DNA from 2 places in the Neobacillus sp. DZ-9 genome. Region 1 is predicted to be linked to the other one. Evidence: riboswitches for the same ligand, from Rfam matches in the RefSeq annotation. Region 1 holds a riboswitch; the other holds the start of a gene.

Region 1 (5,383 bases):
GGTGAAAATAGCTCTTGCCTTGAGTACCGATTATTCACCCGATGCTCATTCCTTCCTTTGGACTGCTTGCTGTTGCATATCTCTTTTTCTCGATTCGACCGGCTTCATAGCCTAATCGTCCCGCTTCTATCGCTAGTTTCATCGCTTTGGCCATTTTTACCGGATCCTTGGCCGCTGACACAGCCGTATTTAATAATACCCCATCCGCTCCTAATTCCATTGCCAAAGCCGCATCCGCTGGTGAGCCAATCCCTGCATCCACAATCACAGGAACGACCGCTTCTTCGATTATAAAGCTCAGGTTAACGGGATTGATGATTCCTTGACCAGATCCGATTGGTGATGCCCCTGGCATGACAGCATGACAACCAGCTTCTTGAAGCTTCCTGGCTAAAACCACATCATCGGAGGTATATGGGAGGACAATAAATCCCTCCTTCACTAATTCTTCTGTGGCTTTTAAGGTTTCAATCGGGTCAGGGAGCAATGTTTTATCACAGCCGATCACTTCCACTTTAATCATATCGCATAGGCCTGAAGCTTTGGCTAATTTGGCAATCCGGACAGCCTCCGCTGCGGTTTTTGCACCTGCAGTATTAGGCAGAAGCGTATATTTATTGGTGTCTAGCTGTTCTAAAAAATTCGGCTGGCTTGATTCAAAAATATTCATACGTCTAACCGCAAACGTAAGGATTTCTGCTTCGGAAACCTCTACGGCTTCCTTCTGGATTTCAAAGCTTGGATACTTTCCCGTTCCCAGTAACAAACGAGATTGAAAGGATAATGAACCGATTTTTAACATAATCAACCGCCTCCTACAAAATGGACTATTTCAATTTTATCTTTATCTGCTAATCTAGTACTTTGGTGTTCTAACTTGGTTAATATCTCACTGTTAACCTCCACGACAACGACCTTATCATGGATTTCATACTGTTTGAGAACATCTGAAACAAACAAGACATGCTCTGGCAATTGGACCAACTCGCCATTCAATAATACCTTCATGTTTACCCTCCCTAACCCACTGTTACTTTATGTCTTTCTAATTGAAATGCTGAGAGAAGACTTTCATCTAGCAATCTGCCTGCCAATAGATCAGCTACTAGTTTCCCTGTAATCGGACTTAATAAAATCCCATTTCGAAAATGCCCTGAGGCAACAAACAGTCCTTTCCAGTTGGGATGCTCACCAAGGTAAGGAAGTCCATCGGCTGTTTGCGGCCTAATTCCCGACCACACCCGCTCCCACGCTGCCTCCTTGATCTGAGGAACTAGTTGAGAGGCTCTTTCTATTAATGTAGTAATTCCTTCTGGCGTTATCTTGTTATCAAAGGTATGTTCAATCATGGTCGCGCCAATATAAATTTCCCCATTTCGTTTTGGGACCAGATAACAGCGTTTATCGGAAAAAATCGTCGTGTTGATGATCGGTTTATCCGTTCTTATCGAAAAGCATTCACCTTTAACAGGGTAAACACTAATATCCAGCCCAGATTCACGCATTAATTTCGCCGCCCAAGCCCCAGTTGCTACGACCACTTGCTCGCTATGTATGATGCCTTTGGTGGTTTTAACCCCTTTAACCTGTCCATTTTCAAAAATAAACGAAAGGACCTCCGTGTTTTCACGTATTTCCGCACCAAAATAGACAGCCGCTTTGGCAAACGCTTCGGTTAACTTTGCTGGCTGCACATGCCCATCGTTAGGGAGATACATCGCTCCGACTACATTTGGCGAAAGTGACGGTTCCATTTCTTGTAATTCCTTTGCATCCAGCCATTTAATCGTTGGATCCCATTTCCTTTGAAAGGCGACCTGTTTTTTTACTTCGTTTGCTATTTCTTCGGTTTCAGCAATTTTAAGCATCCCTTTATTCACATACTCAATATCGATTCCTGAATATTCATATAACTCACTTGTAATGGCAGAAAACATCGCCTGACTTTTTAAAGCCAACTGGAATAAAGGACCGTCTTGTTCAATCTCCGCTTGTGCTGCCAGCATTCCGGCTGCCGCACTTGACGCTTGGCAAGCCAATTGATCTTTCTCAATGATGATTGCTTTTCTTCCCATTTTTGATAATTGATAGGCAATGGAGGCCCCGTTAATTCCCCCGCCAATTATGGCAACATCAAATGAATTTTCCACTTTAACCCTCCTCTAATGCATGAATGTAAGTTTTTACAGAGGATAATGGATCGGGCGCTTCTAAAACTCCTGACATGACTGCAATCCCATTTGCTCCTGCCTGAAGTACCTGCCCCGTATTTTCGGGTGTTATGCCGCCAATGGCAATAACTGGAATGTCCAGTTGGGATATCCTAGATAATTCCTCTAGTCCTTTGGGTCTCATTCCTGGCTTTGATTGAGAAGGGAAAACATGACCGTATAGGAGGTAATCAGCACCCTTCTCTTTTGCTTTTTCTCCTTCCTCGTAGGAGTGAATAGAACTCCCTAACATAAGTTGGGGAAAATTTTCTTTTACAAGGTCTGCATCTAAGCTATGAAAGGCTAATTGAACTCCCCTAACCCTTTTTACGAAGGCAACATCGACCCGATCGTTAATAATGATCTTAGATAGGGGTATGTTTTTCTTTGTTAAAAGTTCAACTGCTTGAAAAAGGTCCCTAGCTGATCTTTGTTTCTCTCGTAAGTGAATCGCGGTTACATATGGGTGAATATCCATTACAATTTCACATAATTGCTCGATCGGCATTTTTCCATTGGAGATGATATGGAACTCATTCCCATAAAAACTAGTGATAATACATCTCCCCCCTTTGAGAAGATTCCGCTTATCTATGAAATAAAGTGAAAAACAAAAAACCACTTCCAAATGTTTAAGGAAGTGGTCGAAAATTTGAATAGAAACGATGATTCTTCAAATATCCAGTTTTCCACTTCCCTACGCTGGTATTACCCAGATCAGGTTCATAGAGTCCCGAAGTAACACTTCAATCTCAGCCCTTTAAAAAGGCACCTCTAGCGGAATTGCTTAAAATATTAATTTGTAATGTTAACCTTTAAAGATAATATTAACACTTCAGTTAGAAAAGTTAAATAACTTTTTTATACTAGGGAACCTTCATTTAACTTCTATTTAGTTTACTATGCTTTCTGCTAATTAAATTTCTTTGCTATCTTATTATTGGTAACTTCGATTTTCCCCGGCAAAACAAAAAGATACTCAATCAAGCTTTCTAATAAGTCCATTATTAATGATGTTGTCTCGTAATCCATTTCGGTTTCCAATTCAAGCATCCGATGAAGTGAACCATCAGTTGCCAATAAATGGCTAAGAGATTGAATAGGCTTTGCCAAATCCACATGATTCGGCAGGATTTCAAGCTGTTGAGACAAAGGCTGAGCCTTACTTTTATCCCCGAGAAAATGCTTTAGGATACTTTCAATCACACGTTTTGACATAACAGCAGTAGCTGAATTTTCTCTAGCTTCATAAACATTTATTGCTGAACGGTAGGCCCTGATCAGATCCTTGGGTATATTGGGTAGACTTTCTATTTGATTTACCGGATGTTTGGAAGCTTGAAGGTCATAAATAAAAGTATCAGCATTTTCGCCTTGTTCATCTATAACTTCCTTAGTCATAATGACGAATACTGCTGATTTTTTACATAATGGACAACTACTCTCAGTTACCATGCCATTCTTACTGCTCTGGTAGTTTGCATTAAGCATAAATTCAGTGGTTTTTCTGCATTCCGGGCATTCGTACTGAATATTCTTTGGTATCTTTAGATTCCCATACTTTATGTAAGAAATGACGGAGCCTGGATTTATCCTTCTCATTCGTTATACCTCCCGAATTTCATTTATGCCTATTACCAGTGTGTCTCCTTTTACTACATCACCAATTAGATTTCATTCCTATAGTTTTTTCATCCTTTAGGATTTCCATTCCAAGAACTAATTAAATAATTCCTTTCATATATGTTTTTCTCCTGGATTCATTTTTCAAAAATGAATCAGATAATATAAAAAGTGAGTGCATAAAAACACTCACCTAGAGAAAAAAATAATTGTACTTATTAATAGTTAAATAATTAGTTAGAACGTTCACCAAGCCAGTCACCAATAGTTGGGTAAGTTATTTTTGTTGCTTGGCTGCCAAATGTAATGGACGTATGACCAACAGGTAAATTTTCAAACTGTTTATCTTTACTAGAAATAGCGTCCATCAAGGCTTCTACCATATGCGGCTGGGCAATTAGATCAGATTGGCCTGCCAAGTTTAGTACATTAGCAGTGATATTGTTCAGATGGACTTTACGACCGCGGACAACCAGGTCCCCTTTAATCAGTTTGTTTTTTTGATAAAAATCTCTTATCCACTGGCGATATGCTTCACCTGGAAATGGAATTCCATCGTTTAACCATTTTTGCAGTAGTTTAAAGTTTTTTACAAATTTCTCGTTATCAGCACGATCGACAAGACTTACAAATGGTCCAAAGAAGTTTCCCATTGGTTTAATCAATTTGTTTCCAAAGTCAATCATTTCAGGAGGAATCACACCTAGAGTATCTACTACTTTATCAATATTAAAATATTTTTCATTCAGCATTGCCCCGTAAGAGCCTGAATTCTCAAAATCAAAAGGACTTGTCATAAAAATTAGATTACGAATCGGCAATTCAGGGTAAAGTGCTGCAAATATAGACGTCATCGTACCGCCCATGCAATACCCAAGGATGGACAATTCGTCTGCCTTTGATGTTTTTAAGACTTTTTTAACCGCTCTTGGTATATAGTCAACAATAAAATCATCAAGTTTCATATTTCGATCTTCGTAGCCTGGGGTCCCCCATTCAAGGAGATAGACATCAAACCCATTATTAACTAAATATTCAACTAGACTTCCACCCTCAGTTAAATCCAATACATATGGTTTATTTATTAGTGCATAAATCAAGAGTAATGGTATTTTATGCTTTTTCGGTTTTTCGGAAAGATAACGATATAGTTTCGTTTTATTTTTAGTCCAAACCACTTCTTTCGGAGTAGGCCCTACTTCTGGTTCAGCGTCAATGGTTAACACTTGGGTTGCCTTGATGACACGTTTTATTTGCTGTCCGTACTCTTGAGGGAATAAATCCAAAAGCATTTCCCATTCTTTTTCGGCATTTACACTCATGTTGTACACTCCTTCCTTAGTTTAGTTATTTTTTTTTGCTATGTACTAAGCCATCCAACAACCACCTACATATCTATTACATGTAAAGTCCGCCATTAATATTAAGCTGCTGACCAGTAATATAGTCACCATCTTTACATAAAAAGGCAACACCGCGTGCTACTTCTTCCGGTTTTCCTAACCGTTTTTGTGGTACCTTTTCCACAATTCCAGCAAGCACTTTTTCAG
Region 2 (5,383 bases), on a different contig from region 1:
CTGGCTGCATATTGGTGCTATCAATATTCATTAAGATTTCACTATCAATTTTAATATCATAGGAAGTAATTGTGCAATAATGAAGCAATTCCTCAGCGGATAGACCTGGAACGAGTCCTTCATTTCCTTCTACGGATGCAATGGTTCCTCCGGTGGCTAGCAATAAAATTTTCTTCAAATGTATCAGCTCCATTGAGTGAAAAAATAGTGATTATTCGCGTATTGCGTATCTATACTTTTCATTATAGAACTTAAATAGGATAAATCAATAGTTTGTACTCGAAACGCGTACATTTTTCTATTCGAGTCTATCATTCTATGCTATAATGTGAACAATATTAAGAAAATGGAGTTGGAGACGAATGCTGGATCGTTTATCCGAATTAAGAAAGGAACGAAAATGGTCGCTGCAGGAAACCGCTGATCAATTAGGAATCGCTAAAAGCACTTATGCTGGATATGAGTCAGGATACCGGGAACCTTCCTTACTTTCACTCACACAAATAGCGGAATTATTTGATACGTCTGTTGATTATTTGTTAAGGAGAACAGATGAGTTGCATCGGATGCAGACAACAGTTGAAATCACAACTGCCATACTTCCCCTATCTCCTTCTCTTTTGATAGATGGGGAACCATTAACGGCAGACGAAAAAATCGACTTTATCGCCTTTATACGTTCAAAAAGAGAATTAAAATTAGAAAAAGGCCCAACATGTAAATGTTGAGCCTTTTGTTTCTTACACCATTAATAATAGGTGCTTTCAGCGAACCCACACTTCTGACATTTTCTCATTCCAGGGGTTTCCCAAAAAATATGCCTACATCGGCATTGAATGGAGTCTATTCTACTTTTTAAAAAATGAATTTTTTGGTATAAATCATCAATTTCCTCTAATAAATTTTTTACTTCATAGGAAGAAGTATTATCGGTATATTTTTGACCCATTGATGAGAAACTCCTCCGCTTTTTTCTTCATACCTTCATTCCTTTCATCTTTCTTTGCCATACCTCGAATATCATGGGAAATTTTCATCGAACAGAACTTTGGACCACACATGGAACAAAAATGAGCTGTTTTGGCCCCTTCAGCAGGGAGCGTTTCATCATGGTATTCTCTTGCACGTTCAGGATCCAATGAAAGGTTGAATTGGTCCTCCCATCTGAATTCGAAACGGGCTTTCGATAAGGCATTGTCTCTCAATTGCGCACCTGGATGACCTTTGGCCAGATCAGCAGCATGGGCTGCAATTTTATAAGCAATAACGCCATCACGAACATCATTCTTATTGGGTAAGCCAAGATGTTCCTTTGGTGTTACATAGCAAAGCATGGCCGTTCCAAACCAGCCAATCATCGCGGCGCCAATGGCAGAAGTAATATGGTCGTATCCAGGTGCAATATCGGTTGTTAAGGGCCCAAGAGTATAAAAAGGAGCTTCTTTACAAATTTCCATTTGCTTTTCCACATTCTCCTTAATCAAATGCATTGGAACATGTCCAGGGCCTTCAATCATGACCTGGACATCATGCTTCCAGGCAATTTCCGTCAATTCCCCTAAAGCTTCAAGCTCTGCAAATTGCGCTTCATCATTGGCATCGGCAATGCTGCCAGGGCGAAGTCCATCTCCCAATGAAACCGAAATATCATACTGCTTTAAAATTTCACAAATTTCTTCAAAATGGGTGTAAAGAAAATTTTCCTGATGATGGGCCAGACACCACTGCGCCATAATCGAACCTCCACGGGATACAATTCCTGTCGTCCGTTTCGCTGTCAAAGGGATAAAACGTAACAACACACCAGCATGAATCGTAAAATAATCGACCCCTTGTTCTGCTTGTTCAATCAACGTATCGCGATAAACTTCCCAGGTTAGATTTTCAGCAATTCCATTCACCTTTTCAAGGGCTTGATAAATCGGCACCGTTCCCACTGGGATTGGGGTATTGCGGATAATCCACTCTCTTGTTGTATGTATATTTTTTCCAGTAGATAAATCCATGATTGTATCAGCTCCCCATCGAGCAGCCCACGTCATTTTTTCAACCTCTTCTTCAATTGAGGAAGAAACAGCAGAATTTCCAATATTGGCATTGATTTTCACATGGAAATTTCGTCCAATAATCATCGGTTCACTTTCAGGGTGGTTGATATTAGCTGGAATAATCGCTCTCCCGCGGGCAACTTCATCCCTGACAAATGCAGGCTCTACATTTTCACGAATCGCGATAAATTCCATCTCAGGAGTGATGATCCCTTTTTTCGCATAATGCATTTGGGTAACATTATGGCCTTTTTTGGCACGCAAAGGTGATTTGTTTATGTTAGGAAACCATTCAAGATTGGCTCGCTCGTCTGCATCACGGAAGCCATTATCTATTGGCATTATTTCTCTTCCTGCATAGTTTTCAACATCATTACGTTCATAAATCCATTTTTTGTGAAGTGCCTGAAGCCCTTTCCTGATATCAATTTGATGGTTCGGGTCTGTATATGGCCCACTAGTATCATAAACTCGAACAGGTGCATTTTCTTCTTCACCATAAGTTGTAACCGTTCGTGCCAACTGAATTTCTCTCATCGGGACTTTAATGTCAGGTCTTGATCCTTCAAGATAAACTTTTCTGCTTCCTGTAAATGGTGATTGTAATTCGATGTTTACGTTTACTCCCTTTTGCATTGTAACTTCCTCCTAAAAATGATAGATTTTGCAATCTAGAAGTTACAGCATAGTCCATTACATGTTAAGTCCATAGACAGACATATAAATAGATGACAATAAAAAAAGGCTCTGTTGGCAAACAGAACCTGATTAATCGTCAAAAAGTAGCGGCGCATAATAGAAAAACGAAAATGACACCTTCAAAACTACTTCCCTACGCTGGTATGATCCAGATCAGGTTCAAAGGGTCAAAAGATTTTATGCATCCTTCTCTCAGTCCGAGCTATCGGACCCCCCTAGTAGAGCAAACAACAATATATTGTTATATAACTTACATATAATAAATAACATAATTTTAACTATTAATAAAGCTTTTTACATTACTCAACCAATAAATTATTCCATTCATATGAATAAACCCTTAGATTATTACAAATACTCTTGTAGTAAAAAACGAAAGGAGGTTACGCATGATGGACGCACAACGCGCACAGGAAATATGTAATTCACCACAAATGGAAAACGTGACCTATAACGGTACTCGTATTTATATTGAGCATGTAGATCAACAAAGCGGAAAAGCAACCATTCATCCACTGGAGGAACCAAACAATAAACAAAGTGTTTCTGTTACAAACCTAGTAGAACAATGATGAAACGAAAAGCAGTAAACCGTTGTACTGCACCCCAAAAGTTAGAGAGAAATTTAACTTTTGGGGTGTATTTTTATGGCTAAATATAGTGAACAATTTAAATTAAAACTTGTAAAAGAATATCAAGAGGGAAAATTGAGCTATAAACAATTGGCAAAGAAGCATGGAATGAAAGACAGTACCCCGATTTTAACCTATGATAGCTGCATGGAAGAAAACGCTGCTGGAGGGTGGTGCTGATGCCCTAAGAATAAATGTGAAAATTTCTCCCACTCCTTCTGCTAACCAGCCAGTTATCAGATATCCTATAGGTAAAAGAGCAAATGAACCTAACATATCTAAGCGTTCAACTCTTCCAAATTTTTCTTCTGGGACAAGTTCTTGAAGACTCGTTTCCCAAATCAATCCAAATAACATAATTCCGGCACCTTCCATAAACATACACAACATTAATACCGGAACACTCGAGATAAATGGCATCATTAACAATGCTGCTCCACTTAATGCAACGCCCCCATAAGCAAGCAAGCCTCTTTTTTTCCATTCTTTTCTTAAACCAAAAATGATTCCGCACAAAATAGCCCCTGCCCCGGACGAAGAAAGAACAAGCCCAAATACAACTGGTTCAAACTCATAATAAATATTCACAAGCCATGGTATTAACACCCTAATGATGCCGCCTGAAAAAATATTTATTAAGGAGAATGCTAGAATCGTAATCCATAACCAGGGCTTTTCTTTAAGGACCACAATCCCTTCCAAAAAATCCTGTTTGATTGAATTTTTCTCCCTCTGTATTTCTTTTGTTTTTTGAAAGGATAACGTTCGAAGGCTAAATAAAAAGATCAATGAAATAATGTAAGTAAGGGCATCAATCCCAATTCCCCAACCTGAAGATAAGGAAGCTAAAATCAATCCTCCTATAATCGGACCTGATATTCTTAACACCTGCATACTGACTTGAGTTAAAGAATTGGCGGCGTTACGAATATCCTCTGTAAAAACCTTTGCTCTTACAGCTGAATAGGCTGGCGGAAAGAAACTATCCATCATGCCCATAACAAACATGATCATAAAAAGGACGCTCATGTTTAACTGCCCCATAAATGCGATCACAGCTAAAATAAATAGGATACAAGCACACACACTGCTCATCCCTCTGGGTTCTGGCCTTGTATCATACTCTATCATTTGCCTATTTTCTCTTAATCTTAAAAAAAAAGGCTAATTTATTAGGACAACGTCATCCCGTGACACATATAGATGCAGTGTTAATATAATTCATTAAATTTACAGGGGGAAAACTTATTATGCATAAAGACATAATGAAATACTTTATTGGGAAAGTCATAAAGGTCAATCGGGGCGGCTCTGAATCCAGAATTGGGAAGTTAATGGATGCCAGTGAAGATCATCTAGCCCTATTCACGGAAGACGACGGACTCGTCTATTATAATACTCAACATATAAAGAGCTTTACCGATAACATGAAGGGCCAAATGGAATTTAACATCGTGGTCCCAAATGATATTCAATATAAACAAGCAGATAATTTCTATAGCTTAATGGAATCATTGAAATTTCAATGGGTCAGTATTAATCGCGGAGGCCCGGAGAAGATTGAAGGTGTTTTAAGTGATATCCATCCAGATTACGTGTCTTTAATTAACAAAGAGGAAATTGTCCGCCTTTCGATGTTCCATATCCAAAATATTAGCTATGGCCTTAAAATTGAAAATGCCCAAAATGAACAATCGAATAACCAGGCTTCAAATCAATCGAAGCAATCGAAGCAATCAAACAAACAAGAGGTTTCCCGATCCTCCAAATCAGAGAAACAAAGCGTATCTCGCTCTGATAAAGAAGCCGAAAGACAATCATCAAAATCAGATTCCGATAGGAAGAAATCACGTCAACGTGTACAGTATATTCAAGAGGAACCTTTAACAGACGAGGTTATTATGGAAAGAGCGAATAATGAAGATGATGATGTATCTTTATCTGAATTACTGTCCTCAATGGAGAAGTATTTACGAAAAGTCACTAAGAAGGAGTAACAACTAT

Evidence for each region. Region 1 has a riboswitch for thiamine pyrophosphate ahead of tenI (thiazole tautomerase TenI). Riboswitches for the same ligand answer to the same signal wherever they lie in the genome.
Region 2: linked by a shared signal. The riboswitch ahead of thiC (phosphomethylpyrimidine synthase ThiC) and the one ahead of tenI (thiazole tautomerase TenI) in region 1 are both predicted to bind thiamine pyrophosphate.

What each region holds. Positions count from the first base shown of each region.
Region 1 is NZ_JCAIOL010000006.1:210,883-216,265, forward strand. Features, by position in the region: gene AC59HZ_RS18545 (thiazole biosynthesis adenylyltransferase ThiF) at 1-38, opposite strand, end outside; gene AC59HZ_RS18550 (thiazole synthase) at 35-802, opposite strand; gene thiS (sulfur carrier protein ThiS) at 805-1,008, opposite strand; gene thiO (glycine oxidase ThiO) at 1,020-2,150, opposite strand; gene tenI (thiazole tautomerase TenI) at 2,152-2,805, opposite strand; TPP riboswitch at 2,888-2,996, opposite strand; gene AC59HZ_RS18570 (DUF4145 domain-containing protein) at 3,123-3,812, opposite strand; gene phaC (class III poly(R)-hydroxyalkanoic acid synthase subunit PhaC) at 4,067-5,155, opposite strand; gene phbB (acetoacetyl-CoA reductase) at 5,232-5,383, opposite strand, start outside.
Region 2 is NZ_JCAIOL010000005.1:325,299-330,681, reverse strand. Features, by position in the region: gene AC59HZ_RS16555 (asparaginase) at 1-178, opposite strand, end outside; gene AC59HZ_RS16550 (helix-turn-helix domain-containing protein) at 363-728, shown strand; gene thiC (phosphomethylpyrimidine synthase ThiC) at 927-2,684, opposite strand; TPP riboswitch at 2,861-2,974, opposite strand; gene AC59HZ_RS16540 (small acid-soluble spore protein H) at 3,140-3,319, shown strand; gene AC59HZ_RS16535 (transposase) at 3,395-3,559, shown strand; gene AC59HZ_RS16530 (MFS transporter) at 3,509-4,510, opposite strand; gene AC59HZ_RS16525 (hypothetical protein) at 4,630-5,376, shown strand.